2 regions of the Microcoleus sp. genome follow, and region 1 is predicted to be linked to the other one. Evidence: riboswitches for the same ligand, from Rfam matches in the RefSeq annotation. Region 1 holds a riboswitch; the other holds the start of a gene.
The links. Region 1 has a riboswitch for cobalamin ahead of ACBR23_RS13485 (energy-coupling factor ABC transporter permease). Riboswitches for the same ligand answer to the same signal wherever they lie in the genome.
Positions count from the first base shown of each region.

Region 2: another riboswitch for cobalamin. It lies ahead of ACBR23_RS22145 (hypothetical protein); the one in region 1 lies ahead of ACBR23_RS13485 (energy-coupling factor ABC transporter permease).

Region 1 covers NZ_JBGJZU010000030.1:334-8,119, reverse strand. The annotation lists gene ACBR23_RS13495 (pentapeptide repeat-containing protein) at 1-1,975, shown strand, start outside; gene ACBR23_RS13490 (Uma2 family endonuclease) at 2,239-3,042, opposite strand; cobalamin riboswitch at 3,219-3,366, shown strand; gene ACBR23_RS13485 (energy-coupling factor ABC transporter permease) at 3,388-4,146, shown strand; gene ACBR23_RS13480 (energy-coupling factor ABC transporter substrate-binding protein) at 4,150-4,482, shown strand; gene cbiQ (cobalt ECF transporter T component CbiQ) at 4,479-5,279, shown strand; gene ACBR23_RS13470 (DUF2207 domain-containing protein) at 5,589-6,614, shown strand; gene ACBR23_RS13465 (hypothetical protein) at 7,054-7,786, shown strand, end outside.
Region 2 covers NZ_JBGJZU010000071.1:20,855-28,640, reverse strand. The annotation lists gene ACBR23_RS22170 (metal ABC transporter permease) at 34-891, opposite strand; gene ACBR23_RS22165 (metal ABC transporter ATP-binding protein) at 891-1,667, opposite strand; gene ACBR23_RS22160 (metal ABC transporter substrate-binding protein) at 1,786-2,763, opposite strand; gene ACBR23_RS22155 (DUF262 domain-containing protein) at 2,984-4,159, shown strand; gene ACBR23_RS22150 (MAE_28990/MAE_18760 family HEPN-like nuclease) at 4,166-5,212, shown strand; cobalamin riboswitch at 5,361-5,506, shown strand; gene ACBR23_RS22145 (hypothetical protein) at 5,646-6,086, shown strand; gene ACBR23_RS22140 (class I SAM-dependent methyltransferase) at 6,106-6,972, shown strand; gene ACBR23_RS22135 (hypothetical protein) at 7,491-7,784, shown strand.

The DNA.
Region 1 (7,786 bases):
GGCTTTTGTGAATCGGGATGCTCAAACAGTGCCACTCAACTCCTCAATAGCAGCAGCATCTGAGACAGTTTCCCGTACTTTAGGGATTCCTGTGCGCGATCGCAACCCCAGAGTCGCACCCCTGACTAATCTATTCTGGTCCGCGGCACTGATGGCACCAGCGGTTCTGGCAGCCTGGGAACTGTTTTTACTCGCCAGAACCGGTCAAACTCTGCCTAAACGCTGGTTTGGGGTGAAAGTTGTCACAGCTTCGGGTACTCCTCCGGGTTTGGTGCGAGTCCTGATTCGGGAAAGTTTGGGACGCTGGGGAGTGCCTCTGGGTGTCGCTTACGGTCTGTGGCGCTTGAGCGGTGCTTTTCCAGATTTAATCATTTTAGGGGGGCTCAGCGGCTTGGCAATGCTGGTAGATGGGGCTTTTGCTTTTCGCCACCACGGAAAAACTGGACACGATCGCCTCGCGAATACTTTGGTCGTCAATGCTCGATCGAACCAATTATCTATCACTCCGGTGAAAAGTCAAGATTGGACAGAGGAAGATGCCCAGATTGCCGCTTTGGTCTTGACTCCCGAAACACAGACCACAGAAAATGACAGTTTGTGGCACTGGATTCGCCAACATCCAGGGGCGACTTTAGTGATTGCCACAATTGGTACTGCGGGATTGATTTTCACTCTGTTTATTGGCACTCAAGTCTATATTCAAAGTCAAGCAAATTTACGAGATTCTCGGCAGCGAAATGACGAAATATTTTTAGCTTTAGTTAATAAATTATCTCCTAATTCTGGAAACGGGACCGCAGGGCGGCGATCGGCAATTTTAGCCTTGGGAACAGTGGAAGACTCCCGCGCCGTACCGCTGCTAACGGATTTACTAGCTCAAGAAGACAATCGCACCATGCTAGATGCGATCCAGCAAGCTTTAGTCAGTACCGGGCCTTCATCTTTACCTTACTTGCAGCGGTTGAACCAAGCTTTTCGCAACGACCTCGATTCCCTCCGCTACGGCGGTAAGACCCAGGAACGGGAGTTAGCCGCAGTCCGCCAGCGCACAGTACAAAGGGCGATCGGCAAAATTCTCACAGTGTATAGCAGCCAGCTCAACGGCGCAGATTTGAGTCGCACTGATTTAGGGCAAAGTGCGGCGGGTCCTGCTCAATTTACATTAGTATTAGACAAAGTTGACTTGTCTGGAATTAAGCTAAAAAATGCTAGTTTAACCAATGCCAGCTTGCAGGGAACTCGCTTCTATGGCACAGGAGAAGACAGGCGACCAGGTACATTTGACGATTGGATTTCTGACTTGAGCGGAGCCAATTTTGAAGGGGCAAATTTGACCGGAGCATTTTTGAATAGTGCTGTAATGAATCGCACTAGCTTTGTGCGCGCTGTCTTGAACAAAGCTAATTTTTCCAACGGCAATTTGAATTTAGCTAATTTTAGTAGTGCTATTTTAATCGGGGCAAATTTGCAGCAAGCTATCTTAAAAGATGCTAGTTTTACGGGTGCAGATATCGGGAGTGCCAATTTGTCTGGAGCAAATTTATCTGGTGCGCGTTTGGGGAAGGTTAAGGCTCAAGGCGCTCAATTGCCATTGACAAATTTGGAGAAATCAGAATGGCAAGGTGCTAATTTATCTGGTGCAGATTTGAACGGTGCGAACTTGCAAAAAGCTGATTTGAGTTCCACTAAACTCGCAAACGCCAATTTAAAAGACACAAGATTGCAAGATGCTAACTTGCGGAATGCGGACGTGAGTTTGGCTGATTTTAGGGGCGCGAATGTAGCCGGAGCGAATTTTAAAGGTGCGGTGTTTATAGGGAAAGATACTTCCGATCAATTTATTCAAAGTCCTGCGGGTGCTAAATCTGGTAGATTGCAAGGAGTTGATTTTACTGATGCTAAGAATTTAGAGCAAAGTCAAATTGCTTATATTTGTTTGCAGGGTGGCCTTCATCCGAAATGCCCGCAGAAATAACAAAATAGAGTTGTAGGGGCAATCCCCCCGTGGTTGCCCCCGCTTATGCTGGGGTAGGCACAGGGGCACTACCCCTACACATCCTCATGAATGATATCGTTTCCGGCTGCATCGGAATGATTTAACCACAGAGAACGCAGAGAACACAGAGGGAGATAAGAGAGATGAATAATTCCGATGTTACCGGATTTGATATGATTTAGGATTGCTATAAAACCCCAACTTCTTGAAGAAGTCGGGGTTCTAAGAACGAGATTTTGCAATTAATTGAGATTATCAGGATCGACTCCCAACTCTCGCAATCGTTGAGCTAATTGTTCGGAACGTTGAGCTAATTGTTCAGCACGCTGAGCTTCCTGTTGGGCACGCTGAGCTTCCTGTTGGGCACGCTGAGCTTCCTGTTGGGCACGCTGAGCTTCCTGTTGGGCACGTTGTGATTCCTGTTGGAGACGCTGCGCTGATTGTTTCACTTGTTCTTCAGGTGTCAGATAGCGTGTGCCATCGGCATCATACCAATACAACCACTCTCTTGTCACCCCAGAATAGTTTCCCCTTTCACAACCAATTCCCAGACCTATTTCTGGCATCCAAACAGGATTTCCCGACTGTAACTCGTACTTCCCATTGACTAACTTGTATACTTCCAAATGAGGTTTACGACGGCGGCGGGAAGAATAAATGACGTAATAAAGTATGCCTAAATCTTGATATCTTTCCCACTTTCCGGTGTATTTTTGGTGATAAGTAGCCGAAAGCAATTCGAGGACAAAACTTGGTATAATATTTTCATTCCACAATAGGTAATTGGGACGCAATTCTTCATGGTAAAACCGTTCTATATCTAAACTTAAGAAAGCATCTGGCATGATAGACTCTTGATCTGAGTCTTGGTAAATACCCATATTTAAACCCAAAAACCAGTCCATGCGTTCTGCCCAAAGTATGAGCAATTTTGCTTTTAGCAATCCTGGAATTAATTCTTTAAGTTCGTTATCTGGAGGTGGTTGATATAAGTTTTTTCGTTCTTCGGGTGAGGGTGAGTACGTCGATAATTTATCATTTAACATTGCGGCTTTCCTCAAAACTTACTAAGATTATAGCTTTGATTTGTTTGGTGATAGTATTTGAACGAACCGCGAAGACGCTAAGGACACGAAGGAAGAGAAGAGAAGACGATCGCTAATTTTGACTGATTTAATCAGAATTTTTGTAAAATATCTGCTGAGATTTGCGCGATCGACTATACTCAATCTAACAAGTCGGTTCTAATGGGGAGCAGCCATTGGAGGTAATGGGGAAAGTTTGGTGGAAGTCCAACGCTGTCCCGCAACTGTAATGAAAGCCCTGTTGCTTTTTGAGTCAGGATGCCCGCCGATGTGTTGGTTCACTTAGTCTCATCTGCGAGGTACTTGATGAAGGCGCGAAGTCGCAAAATTGTCAGTCTGGGATTGATGGCTGGCTTGAGTTGTTATCTGGTTTTGGGTTCGGCGACACCGGCCGCTGCTATGCACATTTCGGAAGGTTTTTTGCCTGTGCAATGGGCTGTTTTTTGGTGGATTGTGGCGTTGCCTTTTTTTGTGGTAGGTTTGCGTGCGATCGCCCGAATTACCAAAGAACACCCGGAACTTAAACTATTATTAGCTTTATCTGGCGCGTTTACTTTTGTGCTTTCTGCTTTGAAGATTCCTTCGGTAACGGGGAGTTGTTCTCACCCAACGGGTACGGGTTTGGGTGCGATTTTGTTTGGTCCTTCGGTGATGGCGGTACTCGGTGCTTTAGTGCTACTTTTTCAGGCGGTTTTGTTGGCTCACGGCGGGCTGACAACGCTGGGAGCTAATATGTTTTCGATGGCGATTGTGGGGCCGTTCGCTGCGTATTTTATCTATCAGTTGCTGATGGGAACTGGTAGGCAACGGGTGGCAATTTTTTGTGCCGCAGCTTTGGCTGATTTGCTGACTTATGTGGTGACTTCGATGCAGTTGGCGTTAGCTTTTCCGGCGGCGAGTGGCGGTTTTTTGGCTTCGTTTATCAAGTTTGCAGGCATCTTTGCGATTACTCAAGTACCCCTGGCTATTAGTGAAGGATTGCTGACTTTATTGGTGTGGAATTGGCTGCATTCTTACGGGCAACCGGAGTTGGAAATTCTAAAATTATTGAAACAGGAGTCTTAAGTGATGAGTCAAAAACCGACGAAAAATCAGCAAGCTACTTCGCAACAAAATTGGATGTTGGTAATTGCAGTTGTCGCACTTGCCGTAATTCCCCTAGTTTTTGTACGGGGTGAATATGGCGGCGCGGATGGGGAGGCCCAGAAAGCAATTACGGAAATTCAACCGGATTATAAACCTTGGTTCAATCATTTGTTTGAGCCTGCTAGTGGCGAAATTGCTAGTCTATTATTTGCCACTCAAGCTGCTCTGGGGGCTGGTGCGATCGGATATGCGATCGGGCTTTATAAAGGGCGCACGGAATCTCAGAAATCTGATGATAAATCGCCGTTGGAATGAATCATCAGATTGATAGTCTGGCTTACACTAATCGTTTGCGCGGGTTGCCGCCAACTCACAAATTATCCTTTGCGATCGCCCTTTTGATTCTGTCTCTGCTTTCTGGGGCGATCGTCCAATTGTCGATCGCCCTTTGGTTAGCAGTCTGGATCGTCATCTATGCAGGCATTCCAGGGAAACTTTATCTGCGCTTGCTGTCGCTACCGTTGATGTTTTTGCTCACAAGTTTGCCTGCGTTTGTGATTAGTGGAATTCAATTAAATCAAATCCAGGCAACACACGCGGATATTTGGCAAAATTGGGGGATTAGCATCGGCAATTTTTATCTGTATGTGAGTAACACTGGATTATACCAAGTGAGCCTGTTATTGCCGCGCACCTTGGCCTCCACAAGCTGTATGTATTTCATTTTGCTGACGGTGCCATTTACCGAAACCTTGCAAATTCTCCGACAATTGCGCTTTCCGCCGTTGTTGACAGAATTGCTGTTGTTGATGTATCGGTTTATTTTTAGCTTATTGGCGATCGCAGATGAACTTTGGATCGCCCAAAACTCGCGCTGCGGCTATCGCACTTGGAAACTGGGAATGCGTAGTTTGGGCATTTTAATTGGGCAATTGCTTCAGCGAACTTTGGTAAATTACCGTCAAGTTTCCTTGAGTTTAGCATCGCGCGGCTTTAATGGAGAACTGCGGGTTTGGCATTCTTCCTCTTACAAACCTTCGCGTAGATATACATTTGAAGCACTGTTTGGTTGTACGGTTTTAACTTTGTTAAGTGTGGTATTTCAAAGTTGATAAGAAATTAGGAGGCGGCAGTGCTCATTGGTATCAACTTAAGCTGTCAGCCGGCAAAGTCCGTTAGTCATCCCGTGAGTCCGCCAGGGGTTGAAACCCCTGTCTAATAGCGAAAGTCCTCGCTATGAGGACTCAAGAACTCATCAGTCCTCTTCAGAGGACTTTAGCTTTGAGGCAGGGAATTCATTCCCTGCCGGACTATCGGACTAAAGATATGACTTTTATGAACATAATTAATGACTTTAATGAATTGACTTCAAAAGAAACCTGTTGAATAATTGTAGTCAACAGTTATCTTGTGGAAATCCTATGATAAATAAACGAATTCTCAAAAAAATAGTTTTTTCATTAATGGCTTCATTAAGCCTATTTTTAGTTACAGTAACTCATGCAGCGGCTCAACAACTACCGTTTTACTGGGATAAAATTAACGTCATCATCGACGTTCAGACGAACGGAGATATGTTAGTTACTGAAACGCAAAAATATGTGTTCACAGCAGCCTACAATAATGAACGGTATCGCTATATTCCGTTAGATAAAGTCGATGCAATTAAAGATGTGACCGTCGCCGAAAATAATCAAATAATTGCCAGTAGCACTGGAACAGAAAACAATCAACTTTGGATTCGCTGGCAACATGAACTAAAACCGCCAGACTCACATACTTTTGTGATCAAATATCGTGTTGTAGGTGGATTGCAGCTAGATGGTGAGAATACTCTAGTTTATTGGAAAGCGATTGCAGCGGGTCGAAAAGCGCCAGTTAATACTGGAAAAGTTACGGTGAAGTTACCCGAAGCTTTGTCAGGGAAAGTTGTATCGTTTATGAATTTTGGTACAGCAGCAGTTAGTCGTCAAATAGATCCTAAAACTTTTGAATTTGTGGCAAGTCAGGCTATTCCACCGGAACAAGAATTAGAAGTGCAGATTGCATTTCCGCAGGCAATTTTGAATGTACCTCAACCTGGTTGGCAACAAAGTGGGAACGAATCTGCTTCGGGAGGAGGAGACTCTTCCAGCGAACAGGGAGGAATTATTGCGCTAATGGTTTTTTTGTCAATCCCTCTTATAGGAATTATCAAATTCATTAAAGACCGATACTGTCCTGAGTGCAAAACGCTCAATGTCGAACAGGCTCATCAAATTTTGATTTATGCAACTACTAGCAGTTCAGGAAAGCAGAAAGTTACCCACAATTGTCGAAACTGCTCTTACCATAAAGAGTACGAAGAAACAATTCCAGTCATTAGCAATGATAGTGGCGGCGGTGGTGGTGGTGGTGGTGGTGGCGGTGGTGGTGGTGGTGGTGGTGGTGGCGGCGGTGGTGGTTGATATCAATGGGACTTACGCCACAATCAAAGAAACCGGGTTTTTAGCTAATCTGTGGGCTGTAACGAAGTATTTCGGAAAAAACCCGGTTTCTGGTCACTCGCCCGCCCGTCAGTCCGCCAGGGAATGAATTCCCTGTCTAATAGCTAAAGTCCTCTGAAGAGGACTGAAGAACTGATTAGTCCTCTTCAGAGGACTTTAGCTTTGAGGCAGGGGTTTCAACCCTTGCCGGACTATTGGTTATACCTTAAGTCATTGCCGCATCCGAATTAGCTTGATTTTGAGATAAACCGATCGCACTCGCTACAAAATCATATTCCAAATATGACTTTTATGAACATAATTCATGACTTTAATGAATTGACCTTCAAAGAAATCTATTGAATACTGATTGTAGTAAACAAATTTCCCGTACCTTTTCGCTTAAAGCAGATTGAAAACTATGACTAAATCACGTTGGCTTCGCAAGCTTTTACCCTTAGCAGCATCTTTCGCAACCACGATCGCAGTTGCAGGCACTTTTGCCCCACCAACTTCAGCCCAAGTCAAATCGCCACCTCCGCAGCCCCAGGAAGTCCAACCAGCGACAGAAGAAGGTTTTACCATCCCGATTTGGATCTTTCCCGTAGGCGCAATGTTCTTTGTTTTCATGTTTATCCCTAAAATTGGTTGGACTTTGGGCTTAATTGCGATCGGCGAAAGAGAAGTGGGAATTGTAGTTAAGAAGTTCTCCAGCAAAAATTTGCCATCCAGTAGATTGATTGCACTCGATGGTGAAGGCGGTTTGCAAGCGGATACCCTGCCTCCCGGCTGGCATTTTGGTTATTTTCCCTGGCAATATAGCGTTCGCAAAGAACCTGTTGTCGTGGTTCCTCAAGATGAAATTGGGTTAATTATTGCTAATGACGGAGCCACTATTCCTTCCGATCGCATTTTAGGCAAAGTCGTCGATTGCGACAATTTTCAAAATGCCCGCAAATTCCTCACCGACGGTGGCGAAAAAGGACGGCAACTCGCAATTATTACAACTGGTACTTATCGGATTAATACGGCTGTATTTGAGGTGATTACCTCAGCCAATGCTGCTGCAAAAGGTATGAAACCATCGGATCTCCACCTATACAAACTTGCTCCCGATCGCGTAGGAATTGCCAACGTGCTCGACGGAGTTCCGA
Region 2 (7,786 bases), on a different contig from region 1:
AAATCGCAATCTACCTCTTTTAAGATACATTGTTTATTCGCCGATCGCCCCTGCATTCTTCGCCCTAACCAACAAACCGTGTTTTGGGGCAAAAATCATCGCCAACACAAACAACAGCGTTTGTAGCACCACAATACATCCGCCCGTGGAACCATCGATGTGGTAGCTGATATATGTTCCCATGACGCTAGAAAAGACACCAGTTGCGATCGCAATTAGCGTCATATGGTCAAAATTATCGCTCAATAAATACGCCGTTGCACCCGGAGTCACCAACATTGCTACCACTAAAATAATCCCCACAGTCTGAAGTCCCGCCACCGCAGTCAGAGATAGCAAAGACAGCAACACGTAATACAGAAAAGTGATATTTAAACCGATCGATCGCGCGTGAGTAGAGTCAAAACAAAACAACACTAAATCTTTGCGTAAAATTGCCAAAGTTACTAAAGTAATGACACTAATAATTACAGTCTGAGTAATATCAGCATCCGAAATACCCAAAACATTGCCAAACAAAATATGGGTTAAATCTATCGAACTTCTGACTTTAGAAATTAAAACCAAACCAAAGGCAAAAAATCCCGTAAACACTAAACCGATTACCGTATCTTCTTTAACGCGAGTTTGGGCTTTGATAAAGCCGATCGCCATTACCGAACCTACCCCAAACAAAAAAGCCCCCACCGCCAAAGGAATATTCAACACATAAGCAATCACAACTCCCGGCATCACCGCATGAGAAACCGCATCGCCCATCAAAGCCCATCCTTTCAAAGTCATGTAGCAAGAAAGCGCCGAACAAACCAGCCCTACTAAAGCGCTGACTAAAATCGCCTTCACCATGAATTCATACTGCAAAGGTGCTGCAAACCACTGAATTAAATCCATTATTGTTCCTCCCGATTCACTTGAGTTAACCGATTTTTAGCAGACGAAAAACTCCCCACACCACCCCCAAAAGTGCGAGAAATATTTTCCTCTGTAAAGACTTCAGAGGTGTTACCATAGGCGAGAATGCTGCGATTAATTAATACTACTTGGTCGCAAAATGTGGTAATAGATTCTAAATCGTGAGTTGAAACAAGAATTGTATGTCCTGTTTGACGCAGTTCCATCAACAGGTTAATCATCATCTTCTCAGTTTTGATATCGACTCCGGCAAAGGGTTCATCCAGCAGCAAAACCGTACCCTGTTGCGCTAAAGCCCGCGCAAAAAAGGTGCGTTTTTTTTGTCCGCCGGATAACTCTCCGATTTGCCGATCGCGCATATCCCACATTTCCACCCTTTCCAAACTTTCTCGCACGGCTTGTTTGTCGATCGCCCTAGGAATCCGCAGCAGATTCATATACCCATAGCGTCCCATCATTACCACATCATAAACATTCACCGGAAAATGCCAATCTACCTCTTCCGACTGAGGCACATAGGCAACCAGATTGCGTTTTTGCACTTGACTAATCGGCAACCCATTAATTAAAATTCGTCCGGTATTTGGGTGGACAAACCCCATAATTGCCTTAAACAGAGTCGATTTTCCCGCGCCATTCATCCCCACCAAACCGCAAATCGTCCCTGCTTTAAGTTGCAGCGAGGCGCTGTGCAAGGCTACTTTGCCGTGATAGGCAACTGTCACATTCTCAATATCAATGCCGATCTCATTCATCTTTTTTATTTCCCTTAAGTAACTTTACTTAATTAAACGTAAGATACAGATGGCTAAAAAGCTTGCTGTATGAGAATCCTTCCTTCTTCCTTCTTCCTTCTTCCTTCTTCCTTCTTCCTTACTTACCCTGTAACCCTTTTATCAGAGTATTGATGTTGTATTCAAGTAACTTAAGATAGGTTGATGCGGGCCCGTCGGGTGGAGATAGGGAATCGACATAAAACACCCCGGCAAATTTTGCGCCTGTTTCCTTTGCTACCTGAAGCTGTGCTTTGTTGTTGACGGTACTCTCGCAAAATACAGCCGGTATTTGGTTAGCTTTGACTGTATTAATCACCCGTTCCACTTGTTTCGGTGTGGCTTGTTGTTCTGCGTTAACCGGCCACAGGTAAACTTCTTTTAAGCCGTAATCGCGGGCGATGTAGGAAAAAGCTCCTTCGCAGCTTACTATGTAACGTTTGTCGGGGGGAATGGCTGAAATAGCTTGTTTTAGTTTGGCATCGATCGCCTTTATTTGCTGGCTGTATTTTGCCGCATTTGCGTTATAGCTTGCAGCATTAGCCGGATCGAGATTTCCTAATGTCTTGCGAATGTTTTCGACGTAAATTACAGCATTTTTAGGAGACATCCAAGCGTGGGGATTAGGTTTGCCACGATAGGCATCTTCTGCAATATTTACTGGTGAGACTCCCTCACTTAGAGTAATGTGAGAAACTTTAGGGAGACTGTTGTAAAATCGGGTTGCCCAACGCTCTAAGTTGAGGCCGTTTTCTAAAATCAAATTAGCATTTTGTCCGCGTTTTAAGTCGCTGGGTGTAACTTCATAGCCGTGAATTTCCGCCCCAGGCTTGGTGATGGATTGGACGATCGCCTTATCCCCCGCAACGTTCTGAGCCATGTCTGCCAGGACGGTAAAGGTGGTAAGAATGACTTTTTTATCTTTTTTGGTCGAATCGCTAGCAGTGGCGCTAGAATCGCCATTCTGCTTGGTTTGAGGCTCTGTTGTCGGACTGCTGCACCCGCTGAGCCAAACTCCTAGTAATAGCCCGAATATACCAATTTGATAGGTTTTACGGCAGAGCGCCTGATGATTCATTGTGGTTTTTTATAATTCTTTCATTGTTTTAATTTAGCATAAAACCAGTAAAAATGAAAAGATTATGAAAATGAGGAGATATTGGCGATCGGGCTAGGAGAATTGATAAGTGCGATCGCGCCTGCTGAGTTTTTAAGAGCTATTGGAGCCTGAGAACTTAGGCTAAGTCTAGAAATGCTATAATCATTCATAAGAGCCGCCATAACAGAGGATATAAAAAATGCCACTTGCGTCTGTTGAAGAAAAAATGTGGGAGAAATCTCTCTCAAAAATTTGGACTAAAACATCTGAGGTTGAGATTAACGAGAAGTATGAATCAGGAGAGAAGAGAATACTTACAGAAATCAACCGTGAAAAGCTTCCCAACTTTGTGGAAGCGCTGTCAAAAAATCCTAAGTACATGAATTTGCGCCCATTTTATCAGAGAAGGGCGCGTTGGGATATTAAGATGCAGTCACGACTAATTGAGTCGTTTTTGATTAACATTCCCGTTCCGCCTATTATTCTTTATGAGATTGATTACTACTCTTATGAAGTAATGGATGGTCAACAGAGAATCACCGCTATTCAAGATTTTTATACAAATAAATTTGCGCTGACAGGACTTGAACTTTGGCCAGAACTAAATAAACTTAAATACGAACAGCTTCCTGGTAAAATTAAGGCTGGTCTCAACCGTCGTTCTATCTCATCTATAGTAATTCTTAGAGAATCAACATCCGATCCTGAAGAGGGTTTATTTCTCAAACAGAAGACCTTCGAGCGTCTGAATACTGGTGGAGTGGATCTAAGTCAGCAAGAAGTGAGAAATTGCTTGTATTATGGAAAATTTGATTCGCTATTAATAGAATTAGCGCGCCATCCCATATTTGCTAAAGCTTGGGGAATTCCGATCGAAGATAACAGCCCAGAATTATCAACAAATAATCTTTATAAAAAGATGGAAGATGCAGAGTTAGTTCTGCGTTTTTTTGCTTTGCGTAATGTAGAGTATTTCCGTAATGGTATGGAAGGATTTCTCGATCTGTACATGATGAAAAGCCTGGGGTTCTCTGAGCGAGACATCGAATTTTTAAAAGATGTTTTTTTACAAACACTCAATCTGGCTCATCAAATCTATGAAGAAAGTTTGTTCAAACCCTTTGAACCCAAGTCAGGGACTTGGAAGAAAAATTCTTATAAAGCTTACTATGATGCCGTTATGGTTGGATTGAGCAGGCATTTGGATAAATCAGAACTATTGATCGATAAAAAATCACAAGTAATTGAAGAAACAAAGAAGCTCTTTGATCGGAAAGAATCGCGTCTTTTAACAGGTGAAGGTAGAACTAAGGCTGACATCCAATCTCGAATTAGGATGTTTGACGAAATGCTATCGCAAGTTATCGGAGAATAAGTTGAGATGTTTGATGAGCTTCTCAAGATAGTAAATGTGAATATTTCCACAGTACATAAAATTATCAATACCAACGACAGGCTGAGAGAAATTGTATTTAGAAATGACACTCCAACACAACCGGAAGCCGACGAAAATACGCAATTTACTAAACTAATAGAAGGGGTTCCTAGTGAACTGGAGTGGCTAGTTTACGATCGCTGTGCTGTAGTTACACGCTTGTATGCTATTTACGAGCGCTTTGTTGAGGATTTAATTGCAGAGTGGCTGGAACTTTTACCCGATATTGTTACAGAATATTCAGATTTGGAAAAAAGCATTAAAGATACCCATCAGATAGGTGTGGGAAGGTTATTACTCGATCTTAAGAAAAAGAGATTTGAACACCTGTCTATTAATGAGGTAATTCAAGGTTTATTTGATGGAGTAACGGCTCAAGGAAAATACAAATTAATACCTGATGCTTTTCTTTTACACGAACAGAATTTACGCAGAGAAGTGCTAGAAAAATTATTTGCTGATGCTGGAATATCGAATGCTTGGGATTGGGTGAATAAGCATCGAACAGTTAAGCAATTTGTAGAGGAGGTTCTAGGGAGCCAAAATACTGCGGAAGGAGAACTAAATGAATTAATTACCTATCGGAATGATGCTGCACACGGATCTATTGTAGATGATACTGTAGGTACTAAAGAACTGCTAGAATTGGGTGAATTTGTTGAGATATTGTGCCAATCTCTAGCGGAATTAGTGACTTTTAAAGTTATTTCGCGGCAAACTGGAATCGGTAAAGCTAAGGAAATTGGTCAAATTACAGAGTGGTTTAAGAAACCGAGAGCGGGAGTTGCAAAAGTTAAGGAAATCACTTTGTCTGTTGGAAAAAATATTTTTCTAGTTAACGAGGCATCCTCATTCTGTCAGTTGGCTACGATTGAAAATATTATGATTAATGATGTTTGCCAGGAACAAGTTGTAATTACCAACGAACAGGAGGTGGGATTGAAGTTTGATATTGATGCGAAAAAAGGGTTAAGCATTTATGTAGTTGAATAAAAAAGCGATCTCCTAAATATTTCTGTTTTCGATAAGTCTAATGTACTTCGGGTGAAAAGTCTGTCAATAACAGACTTTATGGACTACTCCACAATAATTGTTGCAGATGTCTAATCAGTTTTTTGTCAAATATCCAAAATAGTGGTAATATTCCCGTATATCGATCGGCTCTGATGACAAACACACATCAGACGTAAGGGGGAAAGTTCGGTGCAAATCCGGCGCTGTCCCGCAACTGTAATGAGATTATTGCTTCTCTGAGTCAGGATGCCCGCCGATTTGTTTACCTGTTCTTTTTCATCTGCGAGGTATGGATGATGGTTAGTTCAGTATTTTTACAAATAATCTGCTGTTGCGTTCCCTTGGACGATCGACAAAAACGCAATTTTGAGTTAAAACTGCTTGGCGTCGGCGCAACGGGAAACTAAAAGAAATGCGAATCGAAGATAGTGTTTGGCAGGGTAGTTTTGGCTACTGGCAAAACTTGTTTATTCATCAGAATATTTTGTCGATCGGATATACTGCATGGAATGGCTTTTGGCATCTAGGACGAGGTATGGTTGTTTGCCAAATCCATACTCCCATTAATGGTGCTATCAATTGGAGCGTAGATACTGTAAAGTACGATTTGCAGTTTATTTCCCAATCCCACGCCACTGCTTATTTGGAAGAACTAGAATTAGAGGAAAATACTGTTTCAAATTTAAGCCAAATTATTGCTAGTTACAAACCTGAAAAAGCAATTATTTTTATACTGCTTGCTAATAATCACATAGATATCAATTTGTTGCAAAATTTGGCAATTTCGCCGGTTGAGTGCTATGAACAAGTATGCAACCGCTGGGAAGAATTTCAACCCTGCCCGAAACCCTAAAACTTACGGAATTTTTCCAATGTCCCAGCCAAAATCCATCGAAATTTCCAACGTAACTCGCTACCAAAATGCAGCGCTTAATTACTATTTGGGCTTGACAGAATCCCCCTATCTTCACTATGGCTATTGGGAAACTCTACCCGTGCCGGCGGATGAACTAACACTCCCGCGATTACGTATCGCTCAGCAAGCTTATACTGTAAAACTGTTGGATGCCATCCCCCAAGGCACTCATAGCATCCTGGATGTGGGCTGTGGGATTGGGGGAAATGCGGCTTATTTGCTTGATCGCGGTTTTGCAGTCGAAGGACTCGCACCCGATCCATTTCAACAACAGCGCTTTCTCAAGTGTACAGGCGATCGCACCATCTTCCACCTCACAACCTTTGAAAACTTCCAAGCAACCACATCCTACGATCTAATCCTCTTTAGCGAAAGTAGCCAATATATGTCTGCCGTTGATATTGCTAACGGCGCCGCCAAAATCCTCAATCCTGGTGGCTACGTGTTGCTTGCCGATATGCTGCGCTCTGATGCTAATTATAAAGAGGGAATGTTCTCTAATTGTCATGTTGTTACAGAACTTCATGGAGCCTTAAAACAGGCTGGATTTAGTTTAGTCAAAACTGAGGATATTTCCGCCCATATTTTGCCCACCATCGATTTGTATGTCGATACTTTCCGCAGGTATGGACTAAACACGATGATTTATGTTGCAGACTTAATTGCGATCGCAGTTCCGCCCATACACAAACTCTTGCGCTGGATATTTCGTCGCTGGTTCAAAAAATTGGTGGTTGAAGGATTGGCAGCAGGCAAACTTTTTGACCAGCATTTGTGTTATGAAATCCAACTTTGGCAGTTATCAAAATCCGATGAACGCTGACACAAACATTAGGTAAAGTCGCAATTGGGAATTGAGAACTGGTAATCATATCAAATCCGTTGACATCAGAATTATTATTTCTCTCTTCTCTTTCTCTGTGTCCTCTGTGTCCTCTGTGGTTTAATCATTCTAATCATTCCGATACAACCGGAATTGGTAATCAGCCATGGGAGGGAGAGCCTCCGGGTATTTAATCCTAGACGGACCATGGAAGACTAATACTAAGGAAAACTCCCCCCCATCGCCTCGATCGCTAAGGTCTCCCCTCCCCCAAAGCCAGCATTAGCGGGGGTTTTTCCCCTTGACTTGAGCTAACTAAATCGAAGTATCGATTTTATTCATACAATCTATGCAAACAATGATTTGATAGTCAATTACCAAAGAGTTAAGGTTAATTCATGAGGTAACAGATTGATTTTCATAAAATTGTGTTGTCTATATTTGGCAGTAAAAAATAGTAATATTTGCCAATATAGCCTGTAATTTTTGTGAAAATTAACACTACTTAGGTGTTGGCTATGTCTACTTATAAAAAAGTGCAAAAATCCCAACCATTGAGATTTGTTGGGATTGACCTTCCAGCTTTACCCGCCAAAAAACCGCAAGGGCAATGGCTCTTTTCAGCTATGAATCAAATTGGACAGTTTTTGCTAGTCGCCGCTGTGGGCGGGGATAAACTGAGAATTTGGCAGACTGCCGATCGCGATGGTAATAGTTGGTGGCACGGTTTCGATCCCTTGACTGGTCGCTCTACGTGGGCCGCGACGGATGATGAAATGCGCGCTTGGATCGATCGGCATTATTACCAATAAAC